Regions from separate parts of the Streptomyces sp. NPDC001231 genome, predicted to be linked through region 2. Evidence: riboswitches for the same ligand, from Rfam matches in the RefSeq annotation. Region 2 holds a riboswitch; each other region holds the start of a gene.

Region 1 (10,152 bases), on a different contig from region 2:
CCTCGGCCCGCTGCCCGGGACCAGCCTGCGGCACACGCTGTGGGCCAAGGGCAAGCGCCTGGTCAACATGAACACCAACCTGCCGCTGCGCCCCGAGGACGTCACGGTCGGCTCGCTCACCTTCGCGATGCCCGACGGGCTGAAGGAGACGGACGAGGACTTCCAGAACGAGATCGCCAAGGCGGCCCTGATGATCATCCGGCTCGAGCCGGCCGACATCAAGGACAAGCGCGAGCTCGACTGGGGCCACGAGGGCATCGTCGCCTTCTCGAAGATCTGCACCCACGTGGGTTGCCCGATCTCCCTGTACGAGCAGCAGACGCACCACGCGCTGTGCCCGTGCCACCAGTCCACCTTCGACCTCTCCGACGGTGCCCGAGTGATCTTCGGCCCCGCCGGCCACGCTCTGCCGCAGCTGCGTATCGGCGTGGACAGCGAGGGTTACCTCCAGGCGCTCGGCGACTTCGCGGAGCCTGTCGGTCCTGCATTCTGGGAGCGCGGATGAGTACATCAGCAGCCAACGAGTCCCGCTCTCGCGGGCAGGCACCGGCCGGCGAGAGGCTCGCCGACTGGGCCGATGGCAGGCTCGGGATCTACTCCCTGGCCAAGGCCAACATGCGCAAGATCTTCCCCGACCACTGGTCGTTCATGTTGGGCGAGGTCTGCCTCTACAGCTTCATCATCATCATCCTCACGGGTGTGTACCTGACGCTGTTCTTCCACCCCTCGATGAGCGAGGTGGTGTACAACGGGGCGTACGTCCCGATGCAGGGACAGCTGGTCAGTGAGGCCTTCAACTCGACCATGCACATCTCTTTCGAGGTGCGCGGTGGTCTGCTCATCCGGCAGATCCACCACTGGGCCGCGTTGATCTTCCTCGCCGGCATGTTCGTGCACATGATGCGCGTGTTCTTCACCGGCGCGTTCCGCAAGCCGCGTGAGATCAACTGGCTGTTCGGCTTCCTGCTGTTCGCCCTGGGCATGTTCACCGGCTTCACCGGTTACTCGCTCCCGGACGACCTGCTCTCCGGCACCGGTGTCCGCTTCACGCAGGGTGCGATCCTGTCCATGCCGATCGTCGGCACGTACATCTCGTACTTCCTCTTCGGCGGCGAGTTCCCCGGTCACGACTTCGTGGCGCGGTTCTACTCGATCCACATCCTGCTGCTGCCGGGCATCATGCTGGGCCTGGTGGTCGCCCACCTGATCCTGGTCTTCTACCACAAGCACACGCAGTTCGCGGGCCCCGGCAAGAGCAACAAGAACGTCGTCGGCATGCCGTTGCTGCCGGTGTACATGGCCAAGGCCGGAGGCTTCTTCTTCCTGGTCTTCGGTGTGCTCGCGATCATCGCGGCGCTCTTCGAGATCAACGCGATCTGGGTGATCGGCCCGTACCGTCCGGACCAGGTGTCCACCGGCGCCCAGCCCGACTGGTACATGGGCTTCGCCGAGGGCCTTGTCCGCTTCATGCCGGGCTGGGAGGTCAACTTCTGGGGCCACACGCTCGTCCTGGGCGTGTTCATCCCGCTGGTCCTCTTCGGCCTGGTCCTGGCGGCGCTGGCGGTCTACCCGTTCATCGAGTCCTGGATCACCGGCGACAAGCGCGAGCACCACATCCTGGACCGCCCGCGCAACGCCCCGACGCGTACCGCATTCGGTGTCGCCTGGATCACGATGTACATGATCACGCTGGTCGGCGGCGGCAACGACCTGTGGGCCACGCACTTCCACCTGTCGATCAACGCGGTCACCTGGTTCGTCCGGATCGGCTTCTTCGTCGGACCGATCATCGCGTTCGTCGCCACCAAGCGGATCTGCCTCGGCCTCCAGCGCCGCGACAAGGAGAAGGTGCTGCACGGTCGCGAGACCGGCATCATCAAGCGCCTGCCGCACGGTGAGTTCATCGAGGTCCACGAGCCGCTCAGCCAGGAGCAGCTCTACACGCTCACGGCGCACGACCAGTACGAGCCGGCGGAGATCGGCCCGGCGGTCGACGAGAACGGCGTCGAGCGCAAGATCAAGGGCTCGCAGAAGCTGCGCGCCAAGCTCAGCAACGCGTACTACGGCGAGGACAACCAGATCCCGAAGCCGACCGTCGAGGAGTACAAGGAGATCACGAGCGGCCACGGCCACCACTGATCACTGACCGCTGAGCGTCGCCACGCCACGGTCGAAGGGCCCCGTCCGATCCCCGGACGGGGCCCTTCGCCATGCCCGGGGCTGGATAGGGTGGACCTGTTCGAGACTCGCGTCCCGCATACGGGACACCGACCCAGGAGCGGCATATGAACGCTGTGACCCCCGCTGGAGGCAACACCGCGGCGGGCCGCTCCTGGCCCGCCCTGCTGAACGGCCTGCTGGATGGCCGGAACCTCACCGCCGACGAGACCGCCTGGGCGATGGACCTGATCATGCGCGGCGAGGCGACCGACGCGCAGATCGCCGGGTTCGTGGTGGCCCTGCGGGCCAAGGGCGAGACGGTGGAGGAGATCACCGGCCTGGTCCGGACGATGTACGAGCACGCCAATGTGATCGAGGTGCCCGGCGAGACCGTCGACATCGTCGGCACCGGCGGCGACGGCGCCAAGACCGTGAACATCTCCACCATGTCCTCGATCGTCGTGGCCGGTACGGGCGCCGGCGTCGTCAAGCACGGCAACCGGGCCGCGTCCTCCGCCTCCGGGGCCTCCGACGTACTGGAGAAGCTCGGCGTCAATCTGGAGCTGACGCCGCGGCGGGTGGCCGAGGTCGCGCAGGAGGCCGGAATCACCTTCTGCTTCGCGATCAAGTTCCATCCGGCGCTGCGCCACGCGGGCGCCGCCCGCGGCCAGTTGGCCATCCGCACGGTCTTCAACGTGCTGGGCCCGCTGACCAACCCGGCCAGGGTGCGGGCCCAGGCCGTCGGGGTCGCGGACCCGCGCATGGCACCGGTCGTCGCCGGTGTCTTCGCCGAGCGCGGCCACTCCTCCCTGGTCTTCCGGGGCGACGACGGCCTCGACGAGCTCACCACGACCGCCACCTCGCAGGTCTGGATCGTCCGGGACGGCAAGGTGACCCAGGAGCGCTTCGACCCGCGGGACGTCGGCATCGAACTGGTGCCCGTGGAGGCGCTGAGGGGCGGTGACGCCTCGTACAACGCCGAGGTGGCCCGGCGCCTGCTGGACGGAGAGAAGGGGCCCGTACGGGACGCCGTCCTGCTGAACTCCGCGGCGGCGCTGGTGGCTCTGCGGCCGGGCCCGGGCACCCTCGTCGAACAGATCCGGGCCGGGATGGACCGCGCGGCGGAGTCGATCGACTCCGGGTCCGCCAAGCACACGCTGGAGCGCTGGGTGGCCGTCAGCAACGCCTGATACCCGAACCTCCCGTCGCAAGGCGCAGTCCACGATCCGGACTGCGCCTTGCGCGTGGAAGATCGTGTGGCAGGATGCTGAACCAGGTCATGAGTGACAGCCATGTGGCCCCGGCCGGCTGTCCGGCAACCCTCCGTCCGTGGCGGGGTGCCCCGGGTGAAGACCAGGCCGTAGGCAGCGAGGTCTACGGCAAGCGCGGACCCCTCGCGTCACCAGGGGTCCTGGTCGTACGAGGGAGCCTCCCGTGAGCAAGCGAATGCGTTAGGGCGTAGAGCCCCGCCTCCGCATCACCCTTTCCCCCCTTCTCCACGCTTGAGCCGTGCCCGCTCGCGTGGTGATTTCGCCTGCTTTCACGGGAGTTCGCCCATGTCCGTTTCCGCCGACCCCACCGTCGCCGTCGCCGCCGACCAGTCCGTCCGTGCCCCGCTGCCCGTGCTGGGCCGGGACGTCACCGTTCCGCTCGTCACCGGCGGGGAGGTCACCTACGCGGCGCTCGACTACGCGGCCAGCGCGCCCGCCCTCCAGCGCGTCTGGGACGACGTGGCGGCGTACGCGCCGTACTACGGCAGCGTCCACCGCGGCGCCGGCTACCTCTCCCAGCTCTCCACCGACCTGTTCGAGAACGCCCGGAAGACGGTCGCGGAGTTCCTGGACTGCCGTGCGGAGGACCAGGTGGTCTTCACCCGGTCCACCACCGACTCCCTCAACCTGCTCGCCCGCGCGCTGCCCGCGGACTGCGAGGTCTTCGTCTTCGAGACCGAGCACCACGCCTCGCTGCTTCCGTGGCGGGACGCGCGGGTGACCTGCCTCGACGCCCCGCGCACCCCGGAGCGGGCCGTGGCGACCCTGGAGCGGGCCCTCGCCGGCCGCGACCCCCACGGCCCTGCCCTGGTCTGCGTCACCGGCGCCTCCAACGTCACCGGCGAGCTGTGGCCCGTACGGGAGCTGGCCGCCGCCGCCCACGCGCACGGCGCCCGGATCGTCCTGGACGCCGCCCAGCTCGCCCCGCACCACCCGGTGTCCGTCCGCGACCTCGACGTCGACTGGGTCGCCTTCTCCGGCCACAAGCTGTACGCCCCCTTCGGCTCCGGCGTCCTGGCCGGCCGCGCCGACTGGCTGCGCGAGGCCGAGCCGTACCTCGCGGGCGGCGGCGCGAGCCGTACGGTGGCGCGGCGCGCCGACGGCTCCGTGGACGTGCGGTGGCACGAGTCGTCCGCCCGCCACGAGGCCGGGTCCCCGAACGTCATCGGCGCCTACGCCGTCGCCTCGGCCTGCACGGCGCTGACCGAGGCCGGTTTCGGCGACCTCGTCGCGCGTGAGCGGTACCTGATCCGCAAGGTGCGGGCGGGTCTCGCCGAGGTGCCCGAGGTCAGGGTGCTGTCCCTGTTCGGCGACGACGCCCCGCGGGTCGGCGTGATCTCCTTCGTCGTGGCGGGCTGGAACAGCTCCCACTTCGCAGCCGCCCTCTCCGCCGAGTACGGCATCGGCGTCCGCGACGGCCTCTTCTGCGCCCACCCCCTGGTCCGCACCCTGCTGGGCGGCGATCCGCAGAGCCAGGGCGAGTGCGGTGCGCCCGAGGCCGCCCCGGGCGAGAAGTCCCTCAACGCCATCCGCGTGAGCTTCGGCGCGGGCACGCCCGACGAGCACGTGGACCGCTTCGTGGCGGCGGTGCGGGAGCTGGTCAGGGACGGCGCGAAGTGGACGTACCGCACGGAGGACGGCCGCTGCGTGCCCGCGGTGTGATCCGCCCGCTCAGGAGCCCGGGGCGGTCAGGAGTCCAGCCCGATGGCGAACGCCGCCTCCAGGTCGTGCTGCGAGTAGGTGCGGAAGGCCACGTGCGTGTCCGTCCCCTCGACGCCCGGGATCTTGCTGATCCGCCCCGGGATGACCTCCGCCAGGTCCTCGTGCTGCCGCACCCGGACCATGGCGATCAGGTCGTACGTGCCGGTGACGGAGAAGACCTCGCTGACCGAGTCCAGTGAGGCGATCCGCTCGGCGATCTCGGGGATCCGGTCCACGCTGGTCTTGATGAGGACGATCGCGGTGATCACGGCTGGTTCTCTCCCTCGGGGGCCGGAGCAGGGGCGGCCTTCACTCTAGTCTTCCGTCCGAACCAGGCCCACGCGCAGGCGAAGCCCAGGGCGAAGCCCACCACATGGGCCAGGTAGGCGACCTGCGGCCCCTCGGCGGCGCGCCCTGCGGCCAGCCACTGGAGGGCCGCCCAGAAGGGCAGCACCACCCACGCGGGAAAGCGCAGCGGCAGGAAGAACAGGAACGGGAAGAGACTGGTCACCCGGGCGCTGGGGAAGAGGTAGAGAAAGGCGCCGAGGACCGCCGAGATCGCGCCCGAGGCCCCGACCAGGCTCTGCCCGGAGGCGGCGTTGGCGGCCGCGTAGCCCACCAGGGCCAGGTAGCCGCAGCCGACGTAGAACAGCGTGAAGCGGACGCGGCCCATGCGCTCCTCGGTCATCGCCCCGAAGACGTAGAGGAAGAGCATGTTGCCGAGCAGGTGCACCCAGCTGCCGTGCACGAACAGGGCCGTCGCGGGGGTGAGGGCGGCCCGGAGCGAGCCGGTGAACAAATCGGCGGGGATCACGCCCCACCGCCGGAAGTAGGCCCGCTGGGCGAGCAGCAGCGCGTCCCCCGTGCCGTAGGAGGGATTGAGGCCTGCCGCCGGGCCGGCCACGAAGATCAGACAGCACAGGACGATCAGGGCGCACGTCACCGGCGCCTGCATGCTCCGTACCGCCCTGGCCGCCCTGATCGTCCGGGCGGCCACCGTGTGCCTGTTGCCGATCATGTGCACAGAGCATGGCGTAACCGGACGCAAGCGCACAGACCGCCTCGCCGCCATGGACGGACCGGCGCCGAGTCGCCGCCAGGCCGTAGGGTTACGTGCCACACGCCCAGGGAAGCTGGCGCGTCACGGACACAGAAGGAAGCGAACAGTCACGATGACGGTTCCCCTGCCGACCGCCACGACCCGGTGGCGTTGCACCCTGTGCGGCAATCTCACCCGTTTCGACGTGACCCGCTCGTCGAAGGTCGTCGAGTACGTCCACCTCGACCTGGCCGGAGAGCCGCAGGTCGAGGAGCGCGAGGTGGTCAGTGAGACGATCGAGTCGGTGCGTTGCCGCTGGTGCAACGCCGTGGACCAGGTGGAACTCGTGGACAGGCCGGGCGTCGGCTCCTGAGCGGAGCGGGCCCGCACAGGCGACCCCCGCGGGGGTCCGCGAAGCACAGAGGCGTAGAGGCATTGGGGTGACGGATGGTGGAGACACAAGGCGGGGGGCCGGGCGACGGCGCCGCCGAGGTGCTCGACCGTCCCCTGCCCGACGGAGTGCGCCGCCGGGTCGTCCAGATCGTCTCCGACTCCTTCGGCACGCTGACGTTCGCCGAGCTGCCGGCGCAGCTGCGGCAGTACGCCCGGTTCACTCCCAGCCGCCGGGCGAAGTTCGCGGGCAACGCGATGGCTGCCGCGCTGGAGACCGATCCGCTGTTCCGCCAGCGCATCGGCGAGAAGTTCAAAGAGGACCAGCCGGAGCTGTCGGGTGCCCTCGACTCCGGCACGCCGCCCCCGGCCGCGGATCCGCTCGACGTGGCGGCCGCGGCCTATGTACTGCGCCCGTCGGGCTGGGTGAAGCTGGTCGCCGCCGCGGGCGAGGAGGCCCAGCGGGCGGACGCCGAGCGCGCCGACGAGGAGAGCCGCGCCGAACTGGAGCGGCTGCGCGCCGAGCTGGCGGCGGCCCGCGAGCAGAGCCGCGCCGACACCGAGCGGCTGCGGGCCGAGCTGGACGCCGCCAGGAAAGAGACCGAGTCGCTGCACCGCAAGCTGCGGGCCGCGCACAGCGACGTCAAGCGCGGTGAGGCCGCGCTGCGCAAAGCGCGGGGCGACATCGAGGCCATGCGCGCCGAGGGGCAGGCGCAGGTGTCGTCCGCCGAGAGCGAGGCCCGGCGGCTCAAGGCACGGCTGGGGGAGGCGGAGGCCGCGCTGGAGGCCGCCCGCAGGGCGGCCCGCGAGGGGCGCAGCGTGGAGGACATGCGGGTGCGGCTGCTGCTGGACACCGTCCTGGACGCGGCCCAGGGGCTGCGCCGGGAGCTGGCGCTGCCCCCGGTGTCGGTGCGGCCGGCGGAGACCGTGGACGCGGTCGAGCCGGGCCGGATGACCCCCAAGGACATCGCCGCCCGCGCGCTGTCCGAGCACGACCCGGCGATCCTCGACCAGTTGCTCGCGCTGCCGCAGGCCCATCTGGTCGTCGACGGCTACAACGTCACCAAGACCGGCTATCCGCAGATGCCGCTGGAGAAGCAGCGGCTGAGGCTGCTGGGGCAGCTCTCGCAGCTCGCCGCGCAGACCGGCGCCGAGGTCACCTGTGTCTTCGACGGGGCCGAGCTGGTCGCGCCGGTGCTCCTCGCGCCGCCGCGCGGTGTGCGGGTGCTGTTCTCCAAGCCGGGGGTCACGGCGGACGAGCTGATCCGTCAGCTGGTGCGGGCCGAGCCGCCCGGCCGTCCGGTGATCGTCGCCTCGACCGACCGCGAGGTCGCCGACGGGATCGCGAAGGCGGGGGCGCGGCCGGTGGCCTCGGCGGTGCTGCTGAAGCGGCTCTCGCGCGGCTGAAACCGGACGTAGGGCCACGTAAGCCTCAAGCGCAACATACGGGCAGCATTCCCGAATTCACCGGAAGCGTCACGCGACGCAGGGTCAAGTGGTCCTCACTGCCGGTGAGTTATGGGCAAAGAATGAAGCGAGTGGTGGGATTTTCCGCCCCAGGATTTGAATTCATCACGATGAGGTCACTAGGGTCGAGCCTCGAACCTCCGAGCGGGTGATCACTCAGAAGAAGGAGCTCGCTTCCGTGGCGTCCCACCGTCGACCCAAACAACCCAGCCGTGCGCGCGTGACTGTGCTCACCACCGCGGCGGCAGCGGCCGTAGCCATCAGTGCCCAGGCCGCCAATGCCGCCCCGAGCGCGAAGCCGAGCAAGGACGAAGTCAAGTCCAAGGTCGACGAGCTCTACGAGCAGGCGGAGCAGGCCACCGAGAAGTACAACGGGGCCAAGGAGAAGCAGGAGAAGCTCCAGAAGGAGATCTCCACCATCCAGGACAACGTCGCCCGCGGCCAGCAGGAGCTCAACAAGCTCCGCGACGGCCTCGGTTCGATGGCCGCCGGCCAGTACCGCACCGGCGGGATAGACCCCTCGCTCCAGCTCTTCCTGTCCGCCGACCCGGACGACTACCTCGACAAGGCCTCCACGCTCGACCAGTTGAGCGGCCAGCAGGTCGAGGCGCTGAAGAAGATCCAGGACAAGCAGCGCGAGCTCACCCAGGAGCGGTCCGAGGCCTCCTCGAAGCTCAAGGACCTCGCCGCCACGCGCACCGAGCTGGGCAAAAAGAAGAAGGAAGTCCAGGGCAAGCTCGCCGAGGCGCAGCGGCTCCTGAACAGCCTCACCGCCGCGGAGAAGGCCGCGCTCGCCGACGAGCAGGCCAGGGCCAGCCGGGCCTCCGCCGACCGCGTCCAGATGGGCAACTCCGCCCCCGCCACGGGCCGGACCTCCTCCGCCTACTCCGCCGCCCAGAGCAAGATCGGCTCGCCCTACGTCTACGGCGCCACCGGCCCGTCGTCCTTCGACTGCTCGGGTCTGACCTCCTGGGCGTACGCCCAGGCCGGTGTCAGCATCCCGCGCACCTCCCAGGCGCAGGCCAACGCGGGCACCCGGATCTACTCGCAGAGCCAGCTCCAGGTCGGCGACCTGGTCATCTTCTACGGCGACCTGCACCACGTGGGCTTCTACGCGGGCAACGGCCAGGTGCTGCACGCCCCGCGCACCGGCACCGTCGTGCGCTACGAGTCGATCAACAACATGCCCTTCCAGTTCGGCGTCCGTATCTGACGCCTCCCGGGAGCACGCCTCGTACTCGCCCGAACGGGCGAATCGCGGCACCCCACGGTGACCCCGCGCCCCGCCTATGACCTGCGTCAGAGGCGGGGCGCCCGTGTTCGGTGCCCTCTCCGCGGCTTTGGTCGCCGTGTGTCCGCGCGGTTACTGTCTGGCGCGTTTCCCACAGGCCGGGCGCTCGGCGCCCCGGCCCCGGGAAGCGGTCAGTGTCCGCCAGTGGAGGGAGTACGGCTTCCCGTGGGGTCTCATCGCCGCCCAGCACCGTCCGGGTTCGACCGGGGCGCGGGCGCCGCGTTCTGCGTTCTGTCCGCCGCGGCCGCCGCCCTCGGCGCCGTTCCGGCCACCTCGGCCGTCGCCGCTCCGCACGGCGACGCCCGGTCCGAGGTCGACCGCCTCTACCAGGAGGCCGAGAAGGCGACCGAGGCCTTCGACAAGGCCGGCGAGCGCGCCGACCTCCTGCGCACCCGGGTGCGGGACTTCCAGGACCGCATCGCCCGGCGGCAGCAGCGCGTCAACGACCTCAGGGAGTCGCTGGGTTCGCTGGCCGGGGCCCAGTACCGCTCCGGCTTCGACCCGTCGATCGCCCTGCTGTTCTCCCGCGACCCGGCCGACTACCTCGACAAGGCCGCCACGCTCGACCGGATCACCGCCCACCAGGCCGGCGAACTGAAGGACCTGCGGCGGGTGCTGCGCGAACTCTCCCAGGACCGCGCCGAGGCCACCCGCGCCCTCGCCGAACTGGACAAGAACCGCAAGGCGGTCGCGACCCACAAGCGGACGGTCGAGCAGAAGCTCGCCAGGGCCCGCCAACTCCTCGGCTCCCTGTCCCCGTCGGAGCGCGAGGCCTACGACCGGGCCTCGCGCTCCGGCCGCGAGGACTTCCTTCCCGGCCTCGACGCCGGACC
Region 2 (10,152 bases):
TCTCGCCCTGCTCGGCGAGTTCCGACAGCAGCCCCGCCTGCTTGACGAGGAGGTCCATGTCGTCGGTGACGGTCGAGGCGACCAGGGTGGTGGTGCCGTGCTCCCGGTGGGTGCGGACGGCGGTCAGCACGTCGTCGGCGGTGCCGGAGAAGGAGGCGCCGCCTCCGCCGTGGTTGTGGATGTCGACGAAGCCGGGGACCAGCCAGTGCCCGCGTACGTCGAGGGTCTCGGCGTCCTCCCGGGCGGTGTCGGCGATCCGCGTGCCGTCGACGATCACACGGCCGCCGTCCACGATCCCGGTGGGCAACACCACCCGGGCTCCGGTCAGAACCTTGCTGGGGGCCATCAGGTGGCTACCTCCGGAAAAGTCGTAGAAGTGTTGAGCAGGTCCCAGGCCAGGAGCCCCGCGCCCAGGCATCCGGCGGTGTCCCCGAGGGCCGCGGGGACGATCGACGGCAGCTTCTGGAAGGTGACGCGCCGCTGGACCGCCTCCCGCAGCGGCGCGAACAGCGTCTCGCCCGCCTCGGCGAGCCCGCCGCCGATGATCAGCGTGCGCGGGTCCAGCAGGGTGAGCGCGGTGACCAGCCCGTCGGCGAGCGCGTCCACCGCCTCCTGCCAGACCGCCCGCGCCCGCGCGTCCCCGGACTCCACGGCCTTGGCGCAGTCCGCCGCGTCCGCGTCCGGGTCCCCGCACGCCTCGGCCCACGCCTGGCTGACCGCCGACGCGGAGGCGAACCGCTCCAGACAGCCGCGCTGCCCGCACGGACAGGCCAGGCCGCCGGGGCGTACGACGATGTGGCCGATCTCGCCCGCGAAGCCGTGCGCGCCCGCCTCCACCCGGCCGTCGATGCCGATGGCGCCCGCGATCCCGGTGCCCAACGGCACGAAGAGGAACCGGTCGGCGCCCTTGCCCGCCCCGATCCGGCCCTCGGCCAGCCCGCCGGTGCGCACGTCGTGGCCCAGGGCCACGGGGGCGCCGAGCCGCTCGGCGAGCAGATCGCGCAGGGGTACGTCACGCCAGCCGAGGTTGGCCGCGTAGGCGGCGACGCCTCGCGCCTCGTCGACGATTCCGGGGACGGCGACACCGGCCGCGGCCGCCTCCTCCCCGAGGTGCCGGACGCCGTGCGCCCGCAGCTCGGCGGCGAAGCCGAGGATGCCCTCGACGACGGCGTCCGGTCCGCGCTCACGGCCGGTCGCCCTGCGGGCCCGGTGCAGCAGGGAGCCGTCGGCGGCGACCAGGGCGGCCTTCATCCCGGTGCCGCCCACATCGAGGGCGATGACGTGTTTCACGTGGAACAGTGTGGACCCGTCGACCGGGAGAGGTCTAGTCCACTTGCTTGGTGCAGACCAATTGTGTCCACATGGTGACGCCGGTACGGCCGGGCCGGCGCGGCGGCGCCGGCCCAGCTGTGACAGTGGGGTCCGACGAGGGCCGCTGTCGGTGGGGGAGGCTACGGTGCCTGGTATGGACGACGACGAGGAGCAGGGGCTCGGCCGCAGGGAGCGGGGCATCCTCGCCCTGGAGCGCCGAGGCTTCACCGGCCCCGGCGCGAAGGAGCGCGCGATACGCGAGGAACTGGGCCTCTCGCCCGTCCGCTACTACCAGCTCCTCAACGCCCTCCTCGACGACACCCGCGCCCTCGCCCACGACCCGGTCACGGTGAACCGGCTGCGCCGGGTGCGCGAGGCCCGGCGCGCCGAGCGGTGAGACCCGCCCGGAACGGAGGAGTGCCCCGGGCCGTGGAGGGATAGGTTCGCCCCATGGGAAGCCAGGACAGTCACGCCACCGACTCGACCGCCCCCGTCTCCTCCCTCCCGACGCCCGCCACCCCGGCGGGCCGGGACGGGCTCGCCGCGATCCTCGCCCGGCCGGAGCAGGCGCTGATCGCGCTCGACTTCGACGGGACGCTCGCCCCGATCGTCCCCGACCCCGACCAGGCCCGCGCCCACCCCGACGCCGTGCCCGCGCTCTCCGCGCTCGCCCCGAAGGTGGCCGCCGTCGCGGTGGTCACCGGCCGCCCGCCCGGCGTCGCGGTGCGCCACGGCGGGTTCGCGGGCGTACCCGGCCTGGAACACCTGGTCGTCCTCGGCCACTACGGCGCCGAGCGCTGGGACGCCGCCACGGGCACGGTCACCGCCCCGCCCCCGCACCCCGGTGTCGCCGCGGTCCGCGCCGAACTGCCCGGCCTCCTCGACCGGATCGGCGCCCGGCACGGCACCTGGATCGAGGAGAAGGGCCGCTCGGTCGCCGTCCACACCCGTCGCGCGGACGACCCGCAGGCCGCGTTCGAGGCGCTGCGCGAGCCCCTGGCCGGCCTGGCCGGCCGCCACGGGCTGATCGTCGAGCCCGGCCGTATGGTCCTCGAACTGCGTCCCCCGGGCATGGACAAGGGCGTCGCCCTCCTGGACTGCGCCCGCGCCCTGGGCGCCACGTCGGTCCTGTACGCGGGCGACGACCTGGGCGACCTGCCGGCCTTCGCCGCGGTCGGCGAACTCCGCTCGGACGGGGTCCCGGGCGTCCTGGTCTGCAGTGGCAGCACGGAGGTCACGGAGGTGTCGGAGAAGGCCGACCTGGTGGTGGACGGCCCGGCCGGGGTGGTGGCACTGCTGAGGAACCTGGCGGACCACCTCGCCTAGGCCCAATACCGATGACTTATGTAGCACTTCGAGGCTCTGACGTGCGGAAACGCCTTCGCCCGGAGCGTCAGTAGCCGCTTAAGTCACTGGCATTGCGCCTAGGCCCTCTCGTCCGGATCAGGCCCCTCAGCCGCCCAGCTCCTCCAGCTGGTCCAGGAACCACTGAGCGGGCGGCAGCGCGGTCGCGGCGGCGGCCAGCCGCTTCGTCCGCTCCGCCCGCTCGTGCTCCGGCATGCTCAGCGCCCGGTGCAGCGCCCCGGCCGTCCCGACCACGTCGTACGGATTGACGACGACCGCGTCCTCCCCCAGCTCCGCGTACGCCCCCGCCTCCCGCGACAGCACCAGCGCACACCCCGAGTCGGAGACGACCGGCACCTCCTTGGCGACCAGGTTCATCCCGTCCCGGATGGGGTTGACCAGTGCCACGTCGGCGATCCGGTACGCCGCGAGCGACCGCGCGAAGTCGTCCTCCACGTGCAGCAGGACCGGGGTCCAACCGGGCGTCCCGTACCGCGCGTTGATCTCCTCGGCCACCCGCCGCACCTGCTCCGTGTACTCCCGGTACACCGCGAGGTCCTGCCGCGAGGGGTAGGCGAACGCCACGTGCACCACCCGCTCGCGCCACTCCGGGCGGTCCTCCAGCAGCTGCCGGTACGCGTGCAGCCCCCGCACGATGTTCTTGGACAGCTCGGTCCGGTCCACCCGCACGATCGTCCGGCGCGGGTGCCCGTCCGGTCCGGTGCCGATCTCCCCGCGCAGCGCCGCCATCCGCTCCTCGACGTCGGCACGGTGCGACCGCTCCCGCAGGAACTCCGCGTCCGCGCCCAGCCCGTGCACCCCGATCCGGGTGCCCCCGAGCCCGCCGACGAGCGCGTCGCAGCACCCGGCGAACGCGTCCGCCCACCGCTGGGTGAGGAAGCCCAGCCGGTCCGCGCCCAGCATCCCGCGCAGCACCTGCTCGGCGATGTCGTCGGGGAGGATCCGGAAGTAGTCCGCCGGCGCCCATGGCGTGTGCGAGAAGTGTCCGATGCGCACATCGGGCCGGAAGTCGCGCAGCATCCCCGGCACGAGCGTCAGGTGGTAGTCCTGCACCACCACGGCCGCCCCCTCGGTCGCCTCCTCCGCCAGCGCCTCGGCGAAGGCCAGGTTGTAGGCCTCGTAGGACTTCCAGCGGCGCCGGAACTCCGCGTCGAAGACCGGCTCCAGCGGCGTCTGGTACAGCATGTGGTGGACGAACCACAGCACCGAGTTGGCGATGCCGTTGTAGGCGTCGGAGAAGACCTTCGCGTCGATGTCGAGCATCCGCACCTGCTGCCCGCCGGTCGCCTCCGACGGCAGCCGGCGCCCGCCCTCGAAGCGGCCCGCCGCCTCCCGGTCGGCGTCGCTCAGCGCGGCGCACACCCACACCGCGTCCGCCTCCGGGCCGATCGCGGAGAGCCCGGACACCAGCCCTCCGCCTCCGCGCCGGGAGTGGAGCGAGCCGTTCTCGCGCACCTCGTACGAAACCGGGCCGCGATTGGACGCGACCAGTACCTCGGCACCGTGCGTAGAAGCCATACGCCTCAACCTAGCCCGGCCCCGAAACGCTCAAACGTACGGTTCCGCTTCGTAGCCGGCGGAAGACGGGCGGTACCGGTGTTTCACGCCACCTGCCGGGCCGCGTACTCCGCGATCTCGGCCATCGGCGGACGCTCCTCCGTGTCCACGTGGTACGTCCGCGGCTCGAAGCCGTTCTCGCCGCGGACGAACTGGGTGAGGCAGGGGCGCACGAGGTGGCCCCGGGCCAGGCGCAGCTGGGCGGTGCGGTAGATCGCGGCGGCCATCCGGCCGAGCGCCTGTCCGTCCTGGTGCCGGTGCCTGCGCACCCCGACGTCGACCTGGGCGAGCGCGTCCAGGCCCACCAGGTGCAGCGCGTCCACCAGCATGCCCAGCTCGACGCCGTAGCCGACCGGGAAGGGCAGTTGTTCGAGGAGTGAGCGGCGGGCCGCGTACTCGCCGCCGAGCGGCTGCACGAAGCCGGCCAGCTGCGGCCAGTGCATGTTGAGCAGCGGGCGCGCCATCAGCTCGGTGACCCGCCCGCCCTGCCCGGCCGCGGCGGGTCCGGAGGTGTGCCCGCCGGGCACGGAGAAGGGCCGGTCGTACATCGCCTTGACCAGGTCGACGTCGCGTTCGGTGAGCAGCGGGCCCACGATGCCGGTGACGAAGTCGGAGGAGAACTCCCGCAGATCGGCGTCGACGAAGCAGATGACGTCCCCGCGGGTGACGAGCAGGGAGCGCCACAGGACCTCGCCCTTGCCCGGCACGGCCGGCAGGCGCGGCAGGATCTCGTCGCGGCGCACCACCCGGGCGCCCGCGGCGGCGGCCACCTCGAAGGTGCGGTCGGTGGAGCCGGAGTCGACGACGACGATCTCGTCGACGAGCGGGGCCCGCTCCACGAGGTCGCGGCGGATCACCGCGACGATGTCGCCGACCGTCGCCTCCTCGTTCAGCGCGGGCAGCACCACGGAGACCGACTGGCCGGTGCGCTGCTTCGCCGCCAGGATCTGGTGGAGCGACCGGTCGGCCACGGACCAGGAGCGGGTGGCCAGCCAGCGCTCGACTTCTTCCAGCACGGTCAGCGGCTCCTCACTGTTGTCTCGCGCTTCGGACGACTGACTCAACCGTCCTGGCCTTCCGTTACAGTCTGAACAACGCGGACGACCATCCCATGCCGGGGGTCACCTCCGCGTCACAACCGAATACAGCTCATCCAGAGGGGCAGAGGGACACGGCCCGATGAAGCCCCGGCAACCCTCCAGCCGGTTCTCGTATCGACTGCTGTGCGAGCACAGCCGATCGTCTTCGCGAGGCTCCCGGCTAGGGAAGGTGCCAAATCCGTCTCACGGCGAGATGCGTCGTGAGGAAGATGAGGAGAAAGGGCCTCGCCTCACATGGCTGTGCAGACCGTTGTAAGCAGCACCGACTCCACTGTGGACCTCGGCCCCGCCGCGGCGCTGAGCTGCCGCGAGTGCGGTCACCGCGTCCCCCTCGGCCCGGTCTTCGCCTGCGAGGAGTGTTTCGGCCCGCTGGAGATCGCCTACGACTTCTCGGCCTACGACACCGAGGAGCTGCGCAAGAGGATCGAAGCGGGCCCCGCGAACATCTGGCGCTACGCGCCGCTGCTGCCCGTCCCCGCGGACGTCGCCGGCAAGCCGAACCTGAACCCGGGCTGGACCAAGCTCGTCCGGGCCGACCGTCTCGCCCGCGAACTGGGGGTGACCGGCGGGCTGTACGTGAAGGACGACTCCGGCAACCCGACGCACTCCTTCAAGGACCGCGTGGTCGCCCAGGCGCTGGAGGCGGCCCGCGCCTTCGGCTTCACCACTCTCTCCTGCTCCTCGACCGGCAACCTGGCCGGCGCCGTCGGCGCCGCGGCCGCCCGCGCCGGACTGCGCTCCTGCGTGTTCATCCCGCACGACCTGGAGCAGGGCAAGGTCGTGATGGCCGCGATCTACGGCGGCGAACTCGTCGGCATCGAGGGCAACTACGACGACGTGAACCGTTTCTGCTCCGAGCTGATCGGCGATCCGGCCGGCGAGGGCTGGGGCTTCGTCAACGTCAACCTGCGGCCGTACTACGCCGAGGGTTCCAAGACGCTGGCGTACGAGATCTGCGAGCAGCTCGGCTGGCGGCTGCCGGACCAGATCGTCGTCCCGATCGCCTCGGGCTCCCAGCTCACCAAGGTCGACAAGGGCCTGCGGGAACTGATCGAGCTGGGGCTGGTCGAGGACAAGCCGTACAAGATCTTCGGCGCCCAGGCCGAGGGCTGCTCGCCGGTGTCCACCGCCTTCAAGGCCGGTCACGACATCGTGCGGCCGCAGAAGCCGAACACGATCGCCAAGTCCCTGGCCATCGGCAACCCGGCCGACGGCCCGTACGTCCTGGACATCGCGCGCCGCACCGGCGGTGCGGTGGAGGACGTGACCGACGAGCAGGTCGTCGACGCCATCAAGCTGCTGGCGCGGACCGAGGGCATCTTCGCCGAGACGGCGGGCGGTGTGACGGTCGGCGTGACGAAGAAGCTGGTCGAGGACGGTGTCCTCGATCCGACGAAGACCACCGTCGTCCTCAACACCGGCGACGGGCTGAAGACGCTGGACGCGGTGGCCGGCACCGGCCTGACCGCGACGATCCGTCCGACCCTGGACTCCTTCCGAGAGGCTGGCCTGGCATGAGCGTGACCGTTCGTATCCCCACCATCCTGCGCACCTACACCGGCGGCCGGGCCGAGGTGAGCGCCGAGGGCGCGACCCTGTCCGAGGTCATCTCGGACCTGGAGAAGAACCACACGGGCATCGCGGCACGGGTCCTGGACGACCAGGGCAAGCTGCGCCGCTTCGTCAACGTGTACGTCAACGACGACGACGTCCGGTTCGAGCAGGGCCTCGAGACGGTCACCCCGGACGGCGCGGGCGTCTCGATCATCCCGGCGGTCGCCGGCGGCTGATCATTACCTTCGGTAATCCTGGTCACGCAGAGTTCGTCGAATTGCCCCCTCCGCGAGAGAAGCGGAGGGGGCAATTCTGTGTGGTTGAGCGCGGTAGAGTTGGGGAACGCGCCCCCGAACTTCGAATCCGGGGCCACGGATTCTTGCCGCGGGCCCGGCAAGAAGTAGCCAAAGTCTGCGGGCCTTTTGCGGCATTTGCCTTGTTTGCGGGGCCCGACTTGCCCTGAATTCACGCGAATTCTCCCTATATTCCGGACCGCGTACGTCCAGATTTCTCGTCCGATTGACCTGTTGCAGACGGCAGTTGGACAGATACATTCAGCCGCGGTCGACGCGTTCCGGCGCACGCCCCCGATCCACGGGGGGTGAGGTCTGACCCGGGTCCGCGAAGTGTGGATCTGTGCAAGGGCCAGTAATAGGGGAGTTAGGCATGGCTCAGGGCACCGTCAAGTGGTTCAACGCGGAGAAGGGGTACGGCTTCATCGCGGTCGACGGTGGTGCGGACGTTTTCGTCCACTACAGCGCGATCCAGATGGACGGCTACCGCTCGCTGGAAGAGGGTCAGCGGGTCGAGTTCGAGATCTCGCAGGGCCAGAAGGGTCCGCAGGCCGACATGGTCCGCGTCACGGCCTGAATCGCGCGACCACCGCAAGCGACGTTCTTCTACAGAAGGGCCCGCACCTCCGCTGCCGGGGTGCGGGCCCTTCGCTGTGTCGGCGCACCTCACCGTCGGCGGTCGGCACGCCCGGGTCCGCGCACCGCGCGCTCGCACGGCCCGGCACACCCGTGTTCGCGCCCGGCTGAGTGCCCCGCCGACGCCCCGAAGGCGCTTGCACTCGGAGGGGTCGAGTGCTAATCATTGGCGTTAGCACTCTGAAGGTGAGAGTGACAACGAAGGACCGGGTCGGTGAGGCCACGGGCCGGGTGGGGCAAGGAACCTCCGGTCGGGGCCGTCCGTCGCGGGCGCGGGCGCGGTCCGAAGTAATCACCCCCAGTCCTGGGAGGACCACTTCACATGGCCAAGATCATCGCGTTCGACGAGGAGGCGCGGCGAGGCCTCGAGCGCGGCATGAACCAGCTCGCGGACGCCGTCAAGGTGACCCTCGGCCCCAAGGGCCGCAACGTCGTCCTCGAGAAGAAGTGGGGTGCCCCCACGATCACCAACGACGGTGTCTCCATCGCCAAGGAGATCGAGCTCGAGGACCCGTACGAGAAGATCGGCGCCGAGCTGGTCAAGGAAGTCGCCAAGAAGACGGACGACGTCGCCGGTGACGGTACGACCACCGCGACCGTTCTCGCCCAGGCCCTGGTCAAGGAAGGCCTGCGCAACGTCGCCGCCGGTGCCAACCCGATGGCCCTGAAGCGCGGTATCGAGAAGGCCGTCGAGGCCGTCTCCGCCGCCCTGCTCGACCAGGCCAAGGAGGTCGAGACCAAGGAGCAGATCGCCTCCACCGCCTCCATCTCCGCCGCCGACACCCAGATCGGCGAGCTCATCGCCGAGGCCATGGACAAGGTCGGCAAGGAAGGCGTCATCACCGTCGAGGAGTCGCAGACCTTCGGTCTGGAGCTCGAGCTCACCGAGGGCATGCGCTTCGACAAGGGCTACATCTCCGCCTACTTCGCGACCGACATGGAGCGCATGGAGGCGTCGCTCGAGGACCCGTACATCCTCATCGCCAACTCCAAGATCTCCTCGGTCAAGGACCTGCTCCCGCTCCTGGAGAAGGTCATGCAGTCGGGCAAGCCGCTGCTGATCATCGCCGAGGACGTCGAGGGCGAGGCCCTGTCGACCCTGGTCGTCAACAAGATCCGCGGCACCTTCAAGTCCGTCGCCGTCAAGGCCCCGGGCTTCGGTGACCGCCGCAAGGCCATGCTCGGCGACATCGCCATCCTCACGGGCGGCGAGGTCATCTCCGAGGAGGTCGGCCTCAAGCTGGAGAACGCGACCCTGGACCTCCTGGGCCGCGCCCGCAAGGTCGTCATCACCAAGGACGAGACCACCATCGTCGACGGCGCCGGCTCCTCCGACCAGGTCAACGGCCGGGTCAACCAGATCCGCGCCGAGATCGAGAACAGCGACTCGGACTACGACCGCGAGAAGCTGCAGGAGCGCCTGGCGAAGCTCGCCGGCGGTGTCGCGGTCATCAAGGCCGGTGCCGCCACCGAGGTGGAGCTCAAGGAGCGCAAGCACCGCATCGAGGACGCCGTGCGCAACGCCAAGGCGGCCGTCGAGGAGGGCATCGTCGCCGGTGGTGGCGTGGCCCTGCTCCAGACCACCAACGTCTTCGAGAAGCTGGAGCTCGAGGGTGACGAGGCGACCGGCGCGCAGGCCGTGAAGCTCGCCCTGGAGGCCCCGCTCAAGCAGATCGCCGTCAACGCCGGCCTCGAGGGCGGCGTCGTGGTGGAGAAGGTCCGCAACCTCACCCCGGGCCACGGCCTGAACGCCGCGACCGGTGAGTACGTCGACCTGGTCGCCGAGGGCATCATCGACCCGGCGAAGGTGACCCGTTCCGCGCTGCAGAACGCCGCCTCCATCGCCGCGCTGTTCCTCACCACCGAGGCCGTCATCGCCGACAAGCCGGAGAAGGCCGCCGCGCCGGCCGGCGGCGGCATGCCGGGCGGTGACATGGACTTCTGATCCCCTCGAGGATCGGATCCGTCCTTCACGTACCGAGGGCGGCACTCCCTGGAGACAGGGGGTGCCGCCCTCGGGCGTGTTCCGGGTCACAGGAGTGGATCGGCGGAATGCCGTGACAGGCCGGGCAGTTGACGCCGGTGCCCGGCTGACGCGTGTGCGCGCCGGCCGGTACCGACCACGATTCCGAGGAGCCCCCCCACGTGACCTCCACCGCCTCCGAGTCCGCTTCCGGATCCGCCTCCCGCGCGGCCGGGATCCTCTCCCGTCCCGTCACTCTGAACGGCCTCACCGTCCCCAACCGGATCGTGATGGCGCCGATGACCCGGATGTTCTCGCCGGACGGCGTCCCCGGCGAGGACGTGCTGTCGTACTACGCCCGCCGCGCCGCCGC
Region 3 (10,152 bases), on a different contig from region 2:
GACACCCCCCGACCTTGAAGGCCGAGGGGGAACCTTTAAATTCAAGCTGAGATTGACCGCGGTTTGCCTCTGCCGTGTTGGGCTGCCCCGGCCCGTTGGTGGTGGTGCTGTGCCAGGAGTGTGGACTCGGGCGGCAGCTGCTCGCCCTCTTCGTCCTTCGGCTGGAAGGAAACAACAGGCACAGGACACCGCAGCCTGGGGCCGTCAGTCGATCACAGCTCGGCCAGAGGCACGTGGCAGCGTGTCCAGTGGACGGTCCAGTCGCCATCGAGCGTGGTGTAGCCGGCCTCCCGCACCCGCTCCGTCGCTTGCTCCAGGTGGCTCCGCAGTTCTTCGAGACTGCCTCTGCCCGGCTCCTCACTGCCAGGATCCAACCCCAGCTGGAGGTACATGACGTGGTCCTCTCCCCGGTGCTCCGCGATGAACTCGACGGTGTAGCCGTTGCTGCCCTGGCTGTAGATGCACACATAGTGCTGCGTGATCTCGTCCGGATCGAAGCCGTACTGCTCGAACACCTCAATGGTCCCGTTCGGCGGGTTCGTGACGTCACACACGCTGGAGGACCACCGGATCTGCCATTGGCCGTCCGGGGTCCATCCCTCCATTTCCAGCCTTGCCTGAGCGAGTTCAGTGAGGGTGCTGAGCGTTTCGAACCAATCTCCGCCGGTGTACGAGGTGATTTCGCCACCCAGGTGATAGGCCGACTCCTTCCCCGTTCCTTCGGTGAAGTCGCCCACGACCGTCAGAACGCAGCCGTCATCCTGATACTCCACCTTCGCGTACCGCCGCTTGTCCTCCTCGTCTCCCCAGCGGTTGCCGGGCATGCCGGCACCGGTCCGGGCATCTGTTCCGTCAGCCTCCTCGCCCTCCGCGGATACCGGGTCCGGCTCCCGAGGCTCGACTGGTGCGAGCCGGCGAGGATTGAGGCAGACCGACTCCAACCAGGCCTCTCCGATAGGGCTGTTGGTCAGCGACTCGGGAACACGATCCTCCTGGCTGACGGCACGTGCCTGAAGGGGGCGGTCTGCGTTGCGATAGAAGGCGACGTCGAATCCGCTGTCGAGCCACTGGTCGAAGATCTCGTCAGTTCCTGGTCGGCCGAAGCCGCTCGCCTCGGCCGTGGAGAACAGCGCCCGGGCAGCATCTAGGCCGATCGTCACCAGGCCCGCGCGGCCCGGCTCTGCGACTGCGGACATGGCGGGTTCGGGTGTCGGCTCAGGCTTCTGGACCTGCAGCCTCATCGGCAATTCGGGGATCGCGTCGGAAACGGGCACGGGCGGTCAACCTTCCGGAGTCGATGGACCCCGGTAGTGCACGTCCGCACCCCGGTGATCTGCGGTTCCCCAACGCACCGCGCGCCGGGCTGGCCGTCACCCGGGGCATCCGCAGCGAGCGGGATGTCGTCCAGCAAGCCGGGACTTGACGCTGGAACTCGTGACCGGACGCGAAAGTAACACCTGTCCGGATTCTGCACAATGTGATCCACAATGCTTTGTCCCTTGACCGGTGTTGTGGCATCGTTCCGCTCGGTCACGACGCCGATAGCGCCGAGAATCTGCTCCCACGGCCCTGTGGGAGCGAGCACCGATCTCCCTGCCGGTGGGTAAGGGGGTCCTTCGTCCACAGGAGGCCCTCATGCAGGTCACTGACCCTGCGACCACACCCCCGAACTGGGAACTCTACCGGCGGACGGTCGTCGATATCCGATTCCCGGACCGGACGGTACGGGTCAGACCGCGTCCGCGGGGCACGGCCGACGGCCTTTTCCCCGAACTTCCGGAACCTGCCGGCACCGCCGCCCTCCACGTCGTCACGGCGTGCGACGCCCACGGCCGTCCCGCCCTCGACGAGGACAACGCCCGCGCTCAGGCCCTGCTCCTCGACGATCTCGACCGGCGAGGGCTCGCGTGGTGGCCCGCAGCGGGAGGTGATGCGCACGGCACGCACATCGAGCAGAGCGCCGCCGTCGCCGGCCTGAGCGACTCGGCGGCGCGTGAACTGGGTCGGTGCTTCGGCCAGGACGCGGTCTTCGCCTGGACCCCCGGCGCCTGGCGTCTGCTGTCCTGCGACGGCGGCGCGACGGACGTCCAAGGATGGATAGCGTTCACCAACAGGGGCGGGAGCTGGAGCTCCGTCACTTGGCCACCCGCCTCACGGACCCGCGACCGGCCGCCGAAGCCCGCGAACACGCACGCCGAAACAACAGGACCAGGACCAGGAACAGGAACAACGATGGGCATGCACCCCATGCGCACCCCAGACCGTTGCCCCCGATGCGGCAGGGTGCTCTCCGGTCCGCCCGTCGAGCGGGTCAGGGCCGACGGCTTCCCGGCGAAGGTGACGTATGAGACCGACCCCGTGTGCGGTGCGCGCTGGCACGTGTGGGACAAGACCTCCCCATTGCGCCACTTGGCCCGCCCCCATGTGGACGGCAAATGACCGGGTCGGCGGCAAAGGCTCGACTACACAGCGCTACTTGGCGGCAGCTTCGGCAGTACAGGGCCTACGCGGAGTGCCCGTTCGGCTCAGGCGCGGGGCGGGAGCGGAGGTAGCCGGGCAGGTGGCTGTCACAGCAGGCCCACTTGGTGCCGGACTTGTCGGTGACAGCGTACTTGGGCTCGTCGGTGCAGGGGTTGTTCTTGCTGCCTCCCCAGGTGCACCGCCGTCGGCTGTCATCACCGGGGAAGATATCGGGGTGGTGATCGTTGATCTCGACTGCGGCGGGGCGCTGGCCGGTTAGGTTCCCGACGGCGAGGATCTCCTTGGCGCCGAAGGCGCGGCTGACGCCTGAGGGGGTGAGGCCGGCGGCCTGGCCGAGGGTTTCCAGTGTGTGCGGGCGCGGGGTGACGTAGACCCGGCCGTAGGCCAGGAGCAGGCGAATCTGCTCATCGGCGGCCTTCTTGATCGCGACGAGGTCCTCAAGAGCGGCGAGGAGCGGATCGTAGTCCGGGCCGTGGTCTGCCGCTGCGGCTCCCAGTCTCCGGAGGAAGGCCACGCGGGGCCTCCACGCGTCGTCCACTGCGGCGCCGCGTGCGTGCGGAGGGGTTTGGTCGTCCTCGGGGAAGTGCGGCAGCGGCCAGCGGATGGCGAAGATGTCGTCCAGCAGTTCCTCTGAAGTCACGCTTGAAGAATGCACAAGATTTTGAGTGAGTACAAGAGATTTGCCGAAGGTAAGTTCTGGCGTGCTGGAGGCGGGGGTTGAGGAACATCCGCGTTTGGATCGTGCGCTAAGTCTCGATCAGTCCTGGTGGACAGCTGACGGGCAGTCGGTGCCCCGGGGAGGCGTGGAGACGTCCCACAGATAACACGCCAATATCACTATCGCCTGTCGGTAGCGCGGGTGAAGATGGTCCAGTGCCAGGAGTCCCCGCGGTAGTCGGTGTCGAACTCGTTCACCTCGATCCATCCTGCCTTCCATCGCCCTCGACCGTGATACTTCGCCCTGCATGAGCACTGGCAGTCGGGGCCTAATGCGTGACGGCAGGCGCCGTTGCACCTCTCGTACGGGTTGAACTCACGCCCAAGCATGATTACCTGGTTGTAGCGCAGCAGGTGTCGAGCCAGCTCGAGGAAGTGACGGGTAGGCACACTCCAGCAGCCCCGCTTCTCGTTCCACCTGAGGCCGTGTGTGCTGGGCAGGAAGCGGCCGATGAAGCGCTGCTGTTCGCCTCGGGTCTTGCCCGGGAGCCACACGTCCGCCGGGCCCGAGCCGGGAAGCATGACGGCCACGTAGCGGCGACCTTCGTGCATGGGGAGCAATTCCGGCGCTGGAACTGGGTCGTCGTCGTAGGGGTTCATGGCGCGGCGGGCAGCGTCGTGGGCGGCCCGAAGGCGCTGGCGGCGGCGGTTGGCCCTCCCTGCCCGTTCGAGCTGGTAGCGCTCGAGCTCTTCGCCCTTCAGCCAGCGGACGTTCGTGGACGCGCGGTAGGACCCAGGACACGGGGAAGAAGAGAAACCCTCTCTCCAATGCAGGACGATGATCCCGCTCCGCAGTTCGACGATCTGACGGCAGCGACCGCATATGGGTGCGGTATTCAAGATGCCCGACCTTCCGGCACGGCGGAAGTGGCCAGCCACCCCCTAGTGTCGCCCAGATATACCAACGCGGGGTCCGGCGTGAAAAGACCCACCCCCGGTAGAGCGGCGGCCAGCGTGACCGTCCGGAGATGCACGTGCACTCACCCGGCAGCCCGCCAACGGGGCTGAACCGGAGCCTTCACGGCAGCCTCGCGGACGGCAGCGCGCTCCGAGCAGCATCGTCCCACCCATGAGGGCCGGGCCTGTCAAGCGTAGAAGTGACCCCGGCCTGCGGCTTTTTGTTCTTAGCCGAGGTGCTTTCCATGGTGGGTCTTCCTCGTGCTTGTGGCAGGGCCGACGAGCGGCAGCCCTGAGTCGGGGGCGAGGAAGCGTCACCAATGTTCAGGGATTAGGTCGTTGACGCCCCCGATGCGCTGATGGCCTGGCGGAGTGAGCTCACATCCACCCATTCGGCGTCTGGCCGGGTGGGCCGGCGCCATGACCGTGGTTGGTTCGGGGATCCGGGCTGCTCAGTCAGGTCATCGAGCACGAGCGACAGCCCGTCTCATGGGAAGATGCGAGCGGACCCGGAGTCTGCGACCACCCCTGGCGGTTGTCGTCGGCTGGTGTCATCGAGTCCCCTGCCGGACGTGTTGCGCCTGGACCGCGCGCAGCAGGTGGTATGCGTGGGTGAGCAGACGGCGGGCGATCGCGGTGGTGGCGATCTTCTTGCCACGGCGCCGGGCGAGGCGCTGGTAGGAGGCGGCGAACTCCGGAGACCGCTTGGCGGTCCGGGCGGCCTCACACAAGATCCACCGCAGCCAGTCCGAACCCTGCTTGGAGATGTGGCCGTGCGGGACCGTCATATCCGAGCTGCGGACCGTCGGGGTGAGCCCCGCCCACGCGGCGAGCTTGCGGGCGGAGGGGAAACGGCTGACGTCACCGATCTCGGCCACGATGACCAGGGCGGTGAGCGTACCCACCCCCGGCAGCTGGGTGAGGGTTTTGACCCGCGGATCACCACGGGCGTGCGCGACCAGCTGCTGGTCCAGGGCGTCGATCGGCTTTTTGAGGGCGTCCATCAGGACCAGAAGATCGTCGACCACGCGGCGCGAGGCGTCCGGCAGGTCCAAGCCGTCGAGCCAGACCCGTCCCGGAGTGGTGAAGTAGCTGCCGGAGCGGTCACAGCCATAGTCCGCCAGGACGGCATGGACACGGTTGCGCAGCAGCGTGCGCAGACGCACCAGCTGGCAGCGGTGGCGCAGTAGAGCCCGTTGCTGGCGCACCCCCAGCGGGGCGATCCACGCCTCCGGCAGCAGATCCGCACGCAGCAGATGGGCGAGGGTCGCCGCGTCGACCTTGTCGTTCTTCAGCCGCGCGGAGGCGATGGCCTTGCACCGCAGCGGGTGCACCAGGTGCGGCTCGAAGCCGTAGTCCTCCAGCAGTTCCACCAGCCAGCCCCAGCCGTAGGCGGCCTCGAAGGCCACCGGGGCTCCGATCGGAAGATCCCCGATCACCGAGAGCACCGTCTCGACCCCGTTGGGCACGTTCCGATTCACCTGCACCGCACCATCATGATCAACGACCGCGATCTGCGAGCGCTTGCGGTGCACGTCGATGCCGACGTAGACCGACATTGAGGGCCTCCTTTCCGAGCACGTATGGGGTCCCGGAACCAGAATCCACCGGGCTGTGCGGGGAAGGGGGCCCGGCCCTCATAGAGTCCTACCTTCTTGAACGGGTTGGACGGGCCAGTCGTAAGGTCCAGAGGCCCAGAGACACCGGGTATGGCTCTCATAGGGTTGCCCGCGATGGTTCACCTGACCTGGCCGCCCGGCGTCTCACGACGACCCGGCCACTAATTAGGAGCTGCGGGCCCCTGCGGGTGCATCGCTGTGTAGGACCACGTCGGCGCGGTCGTTGTCGGCACGCACGTGTACATCGAACGACCGGAGGAACCCATGGCCCGAATCTGGGCGGGGACGGACATCGGCAAGACCCACCACCACGCCGTGGTGCTGGACAGCGAAGGCAACCGACTGCTGTCCCGGCGGGTGCTGAACGACGAGCCGGAACTGCTGGCCCTGATCGCCGACGTCCTGGCCCTGGACGAGGACGTCGTCTGGGCGGTCGACGTCGCCGACGGCATGGCCGCCCTGTGGGTCAATACCCTGCTCAACCACGGCCAGCAGCTCGTCTACATACCCGGCCTCGCGGTCAACCGGGCCTCCGCCGGCTACCGGGGCACCGGCAAGACCGACGCCAAGGACGCCACCGTCATCGCCGACCAGGCCCGGATGCGCCGCGACCTGACCATCCTGCGACCAGAGGACGAGCAGGTCGTCGAGCTGCGCGTCCTCACCAACCGGCGGGCCGACCTCGTTGCCGACCGCACCCGGAAGATCAACCGTCTGCGCGGCCAACTCTCCAGCATCTTCCCCGCGTTGGAACGAGAGCTGGAGCTGGGCAACCTCGGCCCACTGACCCTGCTGAGCGGCTACCAGACCCCGGCCGCCCTGCGCCGACTCGGCCGCAGGCGTCTGGAGACCTGGCTGCGCAACCGCAAGGTCCGCGGCGCCGAAGCCCTGGCCGTCGCCGCCCTGGACGCGGCCGAGCGTCAGTACACCGCCCTGCCCGGGGAACAGATCACCGCCCAAGTGGTCCGCACCCTGGCCAAGGAGGTCCTGGAGCTGAGCGAGGAGATCGCCCAGATCGACAAGCTCATCGAGGCCCGGTTCCGCGCCCACGACCTCGCCAAGGTCATCGGCAGCATGCCCGGCATCGGGCCGCTGCTGGGCGCGGAGTTCCTGGCCGCCACCGCCGGCGACCTTCGCCGCTTCGGCACCCCCGACCGGCTGGCCAGCCTCGCCGGCGTCGCTCCCGTGCCCCGCGACTCCGGCCGCGTCAGCGGCAATCTGCACCGGCCCCGCCGCTACGACCGCGGACTGCAGCGCGTCTTCTACACCTCCGCGCTCATCAGCATCCGCACCTGCGACGCCTCTCGCCGGTTCTATGAACGCAAGCGCGCCGAGGGCAAGCGGCACACCCAGGCCGTCCTCGCCCTGGCCCGGCGACGCGTGAACGTCCTGTGGGCCCTGATCCGTGACGGACGGTGCTACGACCCCGCCGTCCCCGTCACCTCTGCGGCTTGACAACCTCATTAGGAGGTCAGGTCAGTGATATCCGTTGTTTTCGCGGCGGATGATATGGCGACCCCCTCAGGCCCGCGACGAACCCGGACCATGCGGCTCCGAGCGCATGCGAGTTGGGTACCGATGCGTTCCTTGTTTCCCACGACCGCGCGGGGCGCGCACGCCGCACGCCATGCCACCGGGAGCCGGTGCAGACGGCGAATCCGGGCGGTCTCTTGCCGCCCGGACGTATCCAGCCGCTCCCTTACCACAGCTTGGCTGCAGCCTGTCTCAGGACGTGCTCCGCTCCTCCCAGCGGTCCCGGAACCACGTCAGCGTCTCGGCGAGGAGTACGCGGTTGCAGTCCTTCTCCAAGATGGACAGCCGGATGTTGGGGCGCAGCTCCAGCTTGCCCTCCGGGATGTCGACGCCGTCCAATGCGTTGAAACGCGCGAGGAGTGCGGCGCGCAGGGCGCGGTCGGTGAACGGCTCACGCGCGGCGAGGTACTGGAACATCACCTCCGCCGTGCCTCCGCGCCCGGTACCGGGGTAGAACGTCAGCGGCCAGATGCCGCGGCCGGGTCCGCCCGCTTCGCCGAGCATGAGGAACGCACTGGTGGTGACGCGCCCCGCGCCGTGGCCGATCCAGCCGCCGAGTCCCTCCCAGTGGGCGAAGAGCGCGCGTACCGCTTCGACGGTTTCAGGGGAGTCGTCCGCAGTGAGCTGGCGGAAGAACCGTTCGGCGCGGGTCTCCTCGCCCGGTGCCACCACGGTGCTGTCCTCAGCGGTGTTCTCGCCGTCCGTCTCGTCGTCGTCCGTGCCGGCGAGTAGTGCGGCGAGATCGTCGGCGGTGAGTCGCTGGGCCGGGTCGGCGGCTCCGGTGGCCGTGAAGCGGACGCCGTCGGTGGCCAGCCGGGCGCGGACGTCGTCGCTCCCGGCGTCCTGGGGCGCCGCCCACCGGAATCCGTCGGAGACCTTGCCCTCGGAGGTGAGGACCCGGTACGCGTACGCCACTCCGGGAGTGTTGGCCAGGTGGTTGCCCACGGCCTGGGCGCCGGAGCCGAGGAAGGCGGCCAGGTCGCCGTAGGAGGTCCAGGTGCCGTGGGGGAGCGCCGCGAGGACCTGGTGGGCCAGCTGCCAGTCCCGGCTGCGCTCCGCGCGGCCCACTCCGCGCAGCGGGGCCGGCCACAGCGCGATCGCACGGTCGGCGAGTTCGTCGGCGCGGGCGCGGATCTCCTTCGCGCCCCAGCGCTCGGTGGCGGCGATGCGGCGGTTCATCTCCAGGTGGCTGCCCTGCAGCAAGTCCTGCTTGCGCTCGAAGGGGTGGTTCGACAGCTCCGAGTTGACCGCGGTGAGTGTCAGGTTCCCGAGCGTGTGCTGCAACCGGGAGTGCAGGTCTTCCGCGCTTTCTCCGTCGGCCACGTCCTCGCTCAACATCCGGATCCACTCGTTGCCGGGCGACTGCGGCATGACGTGCTCGATGGTGAGCTGGGCGGCGGCGAAGTCCACCGGTTCGGGATGTTCGTAGCTCTCCTCCAGCCGCTGCAGCACCATCTTGCGCTGGTGCCAGCGCCCGTACTGGTAGAAGGGCGCCGTTCGGATCTTCTCGCGCAGCTCTTCGTCGTCGGGCCAGAAGCGGTTGTTGGCGGAGAGGAGCTGGTGCAGGCCGTCGGCGACCGGCATGTCGAGCGGGAGCTGTCCGGGCACGGCCTGGAAGATCCTGTTGAGGTTGTTCGTCGGTACCCGGCAGATCATCCGGCGTACCAGGAAGCTCTCGATGTACGACATCGCGCGGGCCGTGTCCGCGGAGTCGAGCTCTCCGCGCTCGCGCTGGTCGAACAACAGTATGAGTGCGGGGTAGGTGACCTGGGCCTGCCAGGTGTCCAGACGGTGCAGATGGGCGCGGACCGCCGTGTCCGGCTCTTCTTCGGGGTGGAGCAGCCGGCGGAAGAGAGCGCCGCGACGGTGCAGCTCCTTGATGTACGCCTCGATCTCCTCTTCGCTCACCTCTCCGCGTTCGAAGCGCTGCTGCTGAGCCGCGTACAGGTCCTGACGGCGCACCCGGTCGTCCCCGTCGAGCACCAGCTGCAGCCACATGAGCTGTTCGAGCTCGTCGTTGCTCAGACTGTCCTGCAGGGGCAGCCAGTAGGTCTCGTAGACGTGCTCCCCGCGGGTGGGGAGCCGCATGAACAGGTAGTTGCGCAGCAGATCGGCCTGGCTGAGCTTGAGGCCGGTGTTGTTGAGGGACTCGAAGATGCGGTGCACGTTGTCCCCGCGCTCGGCGGTCACCGCCACCAGCGTGAGCCGGGAGGTGATGGCCTGCTCGATGCGGAACACGTCCTGCGGGGCTGCCGGGTCGGCCGCCTCGACGAGCTTGCGGCGGAAGAAGGCATAGGCCGTGGCGACACTTCCGCCGACGGTCTGCTCCGCGCGCGGCCCTCGGACGTGCGCGGCGAACTGCGGCCGGTCGGCCTGGGTCGGCAGCAGCCGGAAGTGGTCGTTGCCGCTTTTGCGCTTGTTGATCAGGTATTCCTCGTCGATGCGCTCTGCCTCGTCCGGCTCGGCGTCCGCGATGTGATCGCGGACTGCGGCCAGGGCGAGGGAGAGCGTGGTCAGCCGCTGCTGACCGTCGACGACAAGCCAGCGGGGGAACGTCGCCTCGTTCTGCGGGGATGGCGCGAGCACGACGGAACCAAGGAAGTGCGTGCTTGCCTTCTCCTCGGACCCCAGCAGCTCCGCCTGCTCCAAGATGTCACTCCACAGCTGTCCCAGCTGCTTCTCCGTCCAGGAATACGTCCGCTGATAGAGAGGCACCTGGAACTGCTGGGCCCTCCCCTGCACGAGATCAGCGAACAGCGTCTCCTTCGCCTGCATCGTGTCCCCCTCGGCGATCGGTCCGGTCGTGGCGTGGGAACGACCATAGGGCTTCCCACCGACAGCCACGATCCCTTCAGCCCTCGTCCAGGCATGTACGCCCTGCGGTGGTTCATCGAGGATGTGTGGG

Evidence for each region. A riboswitch is a leader RNA that binds a small molecule or an ion and turns the genes downstream of it on or off. The one in region 2 is predicted to bind S-adenosylmethionine.
Region 1: linked by a shared signal. The riboswitch ahead of ACFY3J_RS24600 (aminotransferase class V-fold PLP-dependent enzyme) and the one ahead of thrC (threonine synthase) in region 2 are both predicted to bind S-adenosylmethionine.
Region 3: linked by a shared signal. The riboswitch ahead of ACFY3J_RS38020 (hypothetical protein) and the one ahead of thrC (threonine synthase) in region 2 are both predicted to bind S-adenosylmethionine.

The regions. Positions count from the first base shown of each region.
Region 1 is NZ_JBIAXS010000021.1:26,439-36,590, reverse strand. Features, by position in the region: gene ACFY3J_RS24615 (Rieske 2Fe-2S domain-containing protein) at 1-505, shown strand, start outside; gene ACFY3J_RS24610 (cytochrome bc complex cytochrome b subunit) at 502-2,139, shown strand; gene trpD (anthranilate phosphoribosyltransferase) at 2,286-3,350, shown strand; SAM riboswitch class IV at 3,436-3,552, shown strand; gene ACFY3J_RS24600 (aminotransferase class V-fold PLP-dependent enzyme) at 3,717-5,093, shown strand; gene ACFY3J_RS24595 (Lrp/AsnC family transcriptional regulator) at 5,120-5,401, opposite strand; gene ACFY3J_RS24590 (rhomboid family intramembrane serine protease) at 5,398-6,150, opposite strand; gene ACFY3J_RS24585 (hypothetical protein) at 6,305-6,544, shown strand; gene ACFY3J_RS24580 (NYN domain-containing protein) at 6,619-7,968, shown strand; gene ACFY3J_RS24575 (NlpC/P60 family protein) at 8,207-9,241, shown strand; gene ACFY3J_RS24570 (NlpC/P60 family protein) at 9,485-10,152, shown strand, end outside.
Region 2 is NZ_JBIAXS010000007.1:115,290-125,441, forward strand. Features, by position in the region: gene nagA (N-acetylglucosamine-6-phosphate deacetylase) at 1-346, opposite strand, end outside; gene ACFY3J_RS10965 (ROK family protein) at 346-1,290, opposite strand; gene ACFY3J_RS10970 (DUF3263 domain-containing protein) at 1,466-1,708, shown strand; gene otsB (trehalose-phosphatase) at 1,762-2,637, shown strand; gene ACFY3J_RS10980 (trehalose-6-phosphate synthase) at 2,764-4,194, opposite strand; gene ACFY3J_RS10985 (glucosyl-3-phosphoglycerate synthase) at 4,278-5,249, opposite strand; SAM riboswitch class I at 5,380-5,549, shown strand; gene thrC (threonine synthase) at 5,568-6,851, shown strand; gene ACFY3J_RS10995 (MoaD/ThiS family protein) at 6,848-7,123, shown strand; gene ACFY3J_RS11000 (cold-shock protein) at 7,554-7,757, shown strand; gene groL (chaperonin GroEL) at 8,139-9,761, shown strand; gene ACFY3J_RS11010 (NADH:flavin oxidoreductase) at 9,962-10,152, shown strand, end outside.
Region 3 is NZ_JBIAXS010000057.1:13,499-23,650, reverse strand. Features, by position in the region: gene ACFY3J_RS38020 (hypothetical protein) at 213-1,274, opposite strand; SAM riboswitch class IV at 1,331-1,440, opposite strand; gene ACFY3J_RS38015 (DUF3293 domain-containing protein) at 1,636-2,439, shown strand; gene ACFY3J_RS38010 (hypothetical protein) at 2,504-3,121, opposite strand; gene ACFY3J_RS38005 (IS110 family transposase) at 4,647-5,654, opposite strand; gene ACFY3J_RS38000 (IS110 family transposase) at 5,979-7,169, shown strand; gene ACFY3J_RS37995 (DUF262 domain-containing protein) at 7,440-10,022, opposite strand.